Regions from separate parts of the Pseudoxanthomonas daejeonensis genome, predicted to be linked through region 1. Evidence: riboswitches for the same ligand, from Rfam matches in the RefSeq annotation. Region 1 holds a riboswitch; the other holds the start of a gene.
What was found. A riboswitch is a leader RNA that binds a small molecule or an ion and turns the genes downstream of it on or off. The one in region 1 is predicted to bind cobalamin.
Positions count from the first base shown of each region.

Region 2: it holds a riboswitch for cobalamin, as region 1 does, so the genes downstream of both, MNQ95_RS06290 (ribonucleoside-diphosphate reductase subunit alpha) here and btuB (TonB-dependent vitamin B12 receptor) in region 1, are expected to answer to the same signal.

Region 1 covers NZ_CP093331.1:2,117,662-2,121,061, forward strand. Annotated here, with positions in the region: gene btuB (TonB-dependent vitamin B12 receptor) at 1-1,541, opposite strand, end outside; cobalamin riboswitch at 1,663-1,903, opposite strand; gene MNQ95_RS09585 (TfoX/Sxy family protein) at 2,012-2,404, opposite strand; gene MNQ95_RS09590 (GAF domain-containing protein) at 2,401-2,889, opposite strand; gene MNQ95_RS09595 (TMEM175 family protein) at 2,985-3,400, shown strand, end outside.
Region 2 covers NZ_CP093331.1:1,383,290-1,386,689, reverse strand. Annotated here, with positions in the region: gene MNQ95_RS06295 (TonB-dependent receptor domain-containing protein) at 1-600, opposite strand, end outside; cobalamin riboswitch at 990-1,215, shown strand; gene MNQ95_RS06290 (ribonucleoside-diphosphate reductase subunit alpha) at 1,492-3,400, shown strand, end outside.

The DNA of each region.
Region 1 (3,400 bases):
TTGCCGCGGTTGGGACCTTCGGAACGGTTGCGTGGATCGACGTGGCTGTACTGCGCGGCCAGGTCCCATCCGGCGAACGTGGTCGCCACCGTCAGCTCGCCGCCGCGCAGGCGCGCGGTGTCGATGTTGCCGGGAAGGAAGGTGGCCGAATCGAAGCTGATCAGGTCGTCGACGCGGTTCTCGAACACGTCCAGCGTCCAGCGCCACGCATCGACCTGGCCGGACAGGGCGAGGTTGAGGTCCTTCGACTCTTCCGGCTGCAGGTCCGGGTTGCCGTAGTACGGGTAGTACAGGTCATTGAAACTCGGCGCGCGGAAGCCGGTGGAGTAGCGCGCCGACAGCAGAAGGCCGCCATCGAAGTGCCAGCCCCAGCCCAGGTTGCCGGTGGTGTGGCTGCCGAACTGCTCGTTGTCGTCGCCGCGCAGGCCGGCCTGCAGCTGCTGGGCGCCGAAGCGGCCCTGGTATTCGGCGAACACGCCGGTGTTGTCGCGGCTGTCCACGTCATAGGCGGTGTTGCCGGTGATGTGGTCGTCCAGCCAGTCAAGGCCGGCAGTCAGGTTCTGGCCTTCGCGCAGCATGAAATCGCCCTGCACCGAGGCCTGGTCGCGACGTGTCTCCAGGCCGCCGACGAAGCCGGTGGCGCCGTAGTCGTCGGACTCGTCGTAGCTGCGGCCGACGGTGGCCTGGAATGCGGTCGCGGTCGAGGGTGCGAAGCGCAGCTTGCCGGAGAACACCTGCTGCACCGTCTCGGAGTAGTTGGCCCAGCTGCCGTCGTAGTGGTTGTAGCCTTCGGCGCGCAGCGCGGTGCCCTCGAGCGTCCAGGCCTCGCCGAGCTTGCCGCCGCGCAGGTTGGCCGAGCGGTTGCGATACCCGTCGCGGTCCGGTTCGTCGGCGAAGCACCCGGCGCCCCAGCCGGCGGCGGTGCCATCGCAAGCGTTGATGCCGTCGGTGCGCAGGAAGGCGAAATCGGCGCCGAACCATCCGCGCTCGCCGCCCAGGCCCAGGCCGGCGCTGGCTTCGCGCAGGTTGTTGCTTCCGATCCCGGCCATCGCGCGCGGCTGCAGGGCGCCGGTGTCGCGACGGGTGAAGATCTGGATCACGCCACCGATCGCATCAGCACCGTACAGGCTCGAGTGCGGGCCGCGCACGATCTCGATCCGTTCGATCTGCTCGACCGGCAGGTCCTGCAGCGCCGGCAAGCCGGCGGTGGCCGAACCGATACGCACGCCGTCGATCAGCACCAGCAGCTGGTTGGAGCCGGCGCCACGCAGGAACAGCGAGGTCTGCTTGCCCATGCCGCCGGTGTTGGTCAGGTTGATGCCGGCGCGGCCGGCCAGCAGCTGCTGCAGCGAGGTGGACTGGCTGCGCTCGATCTCGGCGCGGCCGATGACCTGGGCCGGCGACAGGCTGTCGCGCAGGGCGATCTGCGTGCGGGTGGCGGTGACCAGCACCTCGTCGAGGTCGGTGGCCTGGTCGGCCCAGGCAGTGAGGGGCAGGGCCAGCGCCAAGGCGACGGCGGTGGTCAGCGGGCGGAACGTCATCGGGCAACTCCATGCGTGCGTGGCGCCGCACCCGGCGCCAGTTTGGGGAGTCGCGAATGGAGGATGCACGGAGCGGACAGACGCCACGCGGCGTCGGCACGCCGCAATGCCCTCCGCATCGCAACCTGGGTTCCGCAAGGCCGGTCTCCGGGCTTGCGATCGGGAAACCGGCGTTTCAATGCCGGACTCCAGCGGCGACGCCTTCCCGTGCCGTGCACAGTGGCGGATGTCGCGCGTTGCGGTCGCTTACCGTTGCGGGGGCAGCGCCGGCCTTGTCCTGGTTTCACCCGTGGACGCACCGGCTTCCCGTTTCAACCCGTCCGGCGGTCGCCGGCCAGGTCACCTTGCAGGGCCGGGATTGTATGCCATCGGCACCCGCGCGCGTCCGCGACCGGCTTGATCCAGGTCACCGGACCGCAGCTATGTGGCGTGGCGCGGGGATATGGGGCGGATCCGCCCGGACGGGCCGATCAGGTAAAGCGGTTGCCGCCGTCGTCCTCGGGCGCAGGCGATTCCGAGGCAGGCGAGGCATCGGTGCTTTCGCCACTGTCGCCATAGAACGCGGTGGTCACCGGACCGCCGACCGGCTTGCCGCGTGGCGGCGGCAATGCGGCGCTTGCGGTTTCGAGCTCGGCCAGCAGTTGTGCCCGGCGCGGCTCGGGCACGTCGTGCCAGTGGCAGTCCAGCAGCGCGCCTTCCAGCGCGTACAACAGGTTGAGGCTGGGCTTGAAGCCGGCGCGCTTGACCTTCAGGAATGCATGCACCGCACCTGCCGCGACGAGGTCCTCGGGGCTGCGCAGGCCGACCTGGCGCAGCCAGGCTGCGCTCTTCGGGCCGATGTTGCGCAACTGCGCGGTACTCACCGCAGTGCCTCGATGAAAGCGGCGGCGATCGCTTCCAGGCCCCGCTGGTCGTCGGCGTCGAAGCGGTCCGGCACGGGGCTGTCCAGGTCGAGCACGCCGAGCAGTGCGCCGTCCGCGTCGACCAGCGGCACGACCAGTTCCGAGCGCGATGCCGAATCGCAGGCGATGTGGCCGGGGAATGCATGCACGTCGGCCACGCGCTGGGTCTGGCGGGTGCTCGCCGCAGCGCCGCACACGCCCCTGTCCAGCGGGATCCGCACGCACGCCGGCAGGCCCTGGAAGGGGCCGACCACCAGTTCGGTGCCGTCGTAGAAGTAGAAGCCGACCCAGTTCAACTGTGGCAGCGCGTGGGACACCAGCGCGGACAGGTTGGCCGCGTTGGCGATGCGGTCGCGCTCGCCGGCGAGCAGTGCGCGGGCCTGGCCGAGCAGCTGCGCGTACTGCTCCGGCTTGCTGCCGTCGAGGGGAATGGCGGAGAAGGACATGGCCCGATTCTAAACCCAATGGCCGCTCTTCCCGTCCACTGGCGTGGCCAGGGCCCGTGGCGCCCGCCCGGCATGGCCGGTCTATCATCGCCGCCATGACGCAGGGGGGTGCCGCAGTGGACAACGAAACGGACCCGGGTAACAACGGCTGGCGCGGGGGCAGCACGACGCGGCTGGAGGCGTTCGTCGATGCCGCGTTCGCCTTCGCGGTGACCTTGCTGGTGATTTCCGCCGAGCGCATCCCCGACAGCGTCGAGTCCCTGCTGGTCGCGCTCAAGCAGGTCCCGGCCTTCGCCGCCGGCTTCGCCCTGCTGGCGCTGTTCTGGTACGCGCACGTGCGCTGGAGCAGGAACTACCGCCTCGATGGCGCGATCGCGACGCTGCTCAGCCTCCTGCTGGTGTTCCTGGTGCTGGTCTACGTCTATCCGCTGCGCCTGCTGCTGGGCACGTTCTTCGCGTGGATCAGCGGCGGCTGGTTGCCGATGCCGCTCTCCAACATCACCGGCGCCAA
Region 2 (3,400 bases), 730 kb from region 1:
GGAGCCGTACACCGCCGACGCGCCGCCGGTGATGATCTGCACGTCCTCGATCAGCGCACTGGGGATCGTGTTGACGTCCACGACGTTGTCGGTCGTGGCCGGCTGCAGCCGGCGACCGTCGAGCAGGACCAGGTTGCGCTGCGGCCCGAGCCCGCGCAGGTTGAGCGTGGCCTGGCCGGTGCCGCCCCAGCCGGCATTGGTCTTGTTCGCACCGATGCCCAGCTGCGGCAACTGGTTCAGCGCTTCCTCCAGGGTAGAGGTGCCGGTGTCGCGCAGGGTCTCGCGGGTGACGCTGGTCAGCGGACTGCTGCTGGCGTAGTCCAGGCGCGCGATGCGCGAACCGGTGACGGTGACGGCGTCCAGCTGCGTGGCAGTGGCAGCAGCGGCGGCCGTGCTGTCGACCGTCGCGCCCGCAGTGGACGCGTCTACGTTGGCCGCTGCGGCCTCTTCACCCTGGGCCATCGCGGGCAGGAACAACGCATGGGCCACCAGCAGCGCCAGCACGCTGCGGCGCAGTGTGACCTGACCGCGCGGATCGTGGGCCGCAGCCGGCCATCCTCCCGGACCGCGTCCGGAAGCGGAGAGTGAACGCAACGACATGTGGTAACCCCTGGTTCGGCGCGACATGCGCGAACGACGCAGGGAATCTGCCAGCTGCACTGCAGCATGAAAAAATCACTTAGAAGCATCTGCTTATGGGGGTGCCCGCTCATGAGCTCATGAGCGTGGCCGGCCATGAGCAGATGCCACGCGGTTGTTTCCCGCTGCCCGCACTTCATGCAATGCGCGCGCAGGCGGCGATGCGCGGCAAGGGGCGTGCTGCCTGCACTCCCAGGTTGGAATCCTTGTCCGGAGTCCGATCCCGAACGCGAAACGCGTCGTGGCCTTTGAGCCGACGCTTCGCGGCAGGCACGCCGGCACGCAGCACTTGCACCGCGGCTCTATATATGGAAAGCGCGATATCTGGTGTTGACCATGGATGTGGACCCCACTATCTTGGGCCCGTCGGTTCCGGTGGCCCGCTCGCCACAGGATCAAAAGGGAAGCCGGTGACGCGCACATGCGCCAGTCCGGCACTGCCCCGCAGCGGTAATTGGGAACGAACCCGTCATCGAGCACTGGAGCCGCCTGGTTCCGGGAAGCGACGGAAGTAGGAGGACGGCACGGCCGTCCACACCCATGAGTCCGAAGACCTGCCGACAGCCGCGCGATGCACACCGCGCGGTACCGGCCGTGCAGTCTCCGGGGGGAGATGGCTGGTGAAGCAGGGCCAGTGGCGCAGTCGCCTGCGCGTTCTCGCTCCCTGCGACGCCGCTCTTCCATCCTCCAAGGCAAGACCACCGGCTTCCGCTGCCCCGCGAGGGATGGGCCGGCGCGTGCGCCATGCATGGAGGAAGAACCGTGACCCAGATCGATACCGTCGTCGCCGGCGGCGAAGCGTCGTCCCCGAACGACGCATTCCTGCTGACCCCGCCGCCCACCGCCACCGCGATGAGCGTGACCAAGCGCAACGGCAGTCGCGAGCCGGTGGACCTCAACAAGATCGTGCGCGCGGTGCAGCGCTGCTGCGAGGGCCTGCACGCGGTCGACCCGATGCGCGTGGCCACGCGCACCATCTCCGGCCTGTACGACGGCGCCAGCACGCGCGAACTCGACGAACTGTCGATCCGCACCGCCGCGCTGCTCACAGGCGAGGAGCCCGAGTACAGCCGCCTGGCCGCGCGCCTGTTGGCGGCGTACATCGCCAAGGAAGTCAGTGGCCAGGAAATCCATGCGTTCTCGCAGTCGGTCACCCGCGGCCACGAGGTCGGGCTGATCAACGAGCGCCTGCTCGGCTTCGTGCAGACCAACGCGCGCAAGCTCAACGACGCGCTCGATGCCTCGCTGGACCAGGGCTTCGACTACTTCGGCCTGCGCACCCTGTACGACCGTTACCTGCTGCGCCACCCGCACACCCGCAAGGTGATCGAGACCCCGCAGCAGTTCTTCCTGCGCATCGCCTGCGCACTGAGCGAGGACGTGCCCGAAACGCTGGCGCTGTACCGGCGCATGGGCCAGCTCGACTACCTGCCCAGCTCGCCGACCCTGTTCAACAGCGGCACCACCCACGAGCAGCTGTCCTCGTGCTTCCTGCTCGACTCGCCGCAGGACACGCTGGAGTCGATCTACCAGAAGTACGGCGACATCGCCCAGCTGTCCAAGTTCAGCGGCGGGATCGGCGTGAGCTACACGCGCGTGCGTTCGCGCGGCTCGCTGATCCGTTCCACCAATGGCCACAGCAACGGCATCGTGCCGTGGCTGAAGACGCTCGATTCCTCGGTCGCGGCGGTCAACCAGGGCGGCAAGCGCAAGGGCGCGGCCTGCGTCTACCTGGAGACCTGGCACGCCGATGTCGAGGATTTCCTCGAGCTGCGCGACAACACCGGCGACGAATCGCGGCGCACGCACAACCTCAACCTCGCCAACTGGGTGCCCGACCTGTTCATGCAACGGGTCGAGGCCGACCAGGAGTGGTCGCTGTTCGACCCGCGCGTGGTTCCGGAACTGACCGACCTGTACGGCGAAGCGTTCGAGGCCGCCTACGTCCAGGCCGAGTCCCAGGGCAAGGCGCAACGGACGATTCCCGCGCGCAAGTTGTACGCGCGGATGATGCGCACCCTGGCCGAGACCGGCAACGGCTGGATGACGTTCAAGGACAAGTGCAACCGCGCCAGCAACCAGACCCTGCGCCAAGGCAACGTCATCCACCTGTCCAACCTGTGCACCGAGATCCTGGAAGTCACCTCGGCCGAGGAAACGGCCGTGTGCAACCTTGGTTCGATCAACCTGGGCAACCACTTCGACGCGGACGGCTACTTCGATTTCGAGCGGCTGGCCGAAACGGTGCGCCTGGCTGTGCGCCAGCTGGATCGGGTGATCGACCTGAACTTCTATCCGATCGAGACCGCGCGTCGCGGCAACCTGCGCTGGCGCCCGGTAGGCCTGGGCTGCATGGGCCTGCAGGACGTGTTCTTCAAGCTGCGACTGCCGTTCGACAGCGCCGAAGCGCGCGCGCTGTCGGCGAAGATCGCCGAGGCGATCTATTTCCATGCGCTGGAGACCTCGGTCGAGCTGGCCCAGGAGCGCGGCCGCCATCCGTCCTTCGCCGAAACCCGCGCGGCGGCCGGCGAGCTGCAGTTCGATGCCTGGAACGTGGTGCCCGAGAACGCCCAGCGCTGGGACGCGCTGCGCGAGCGCATCCGCGAGCACGGCCTGCGCAATTCGCTGCTCATCGCCATCGCCCCGACCGCGACGATCGCCTCGATCGCTGGCTGCTACGAATGCGTGGAGCCGCAGGTGTCCAACCTGTTCAAGCGCGAGACGCTGTCGGGCGACTTCCTGCAGGTCAACCGCTACCTGG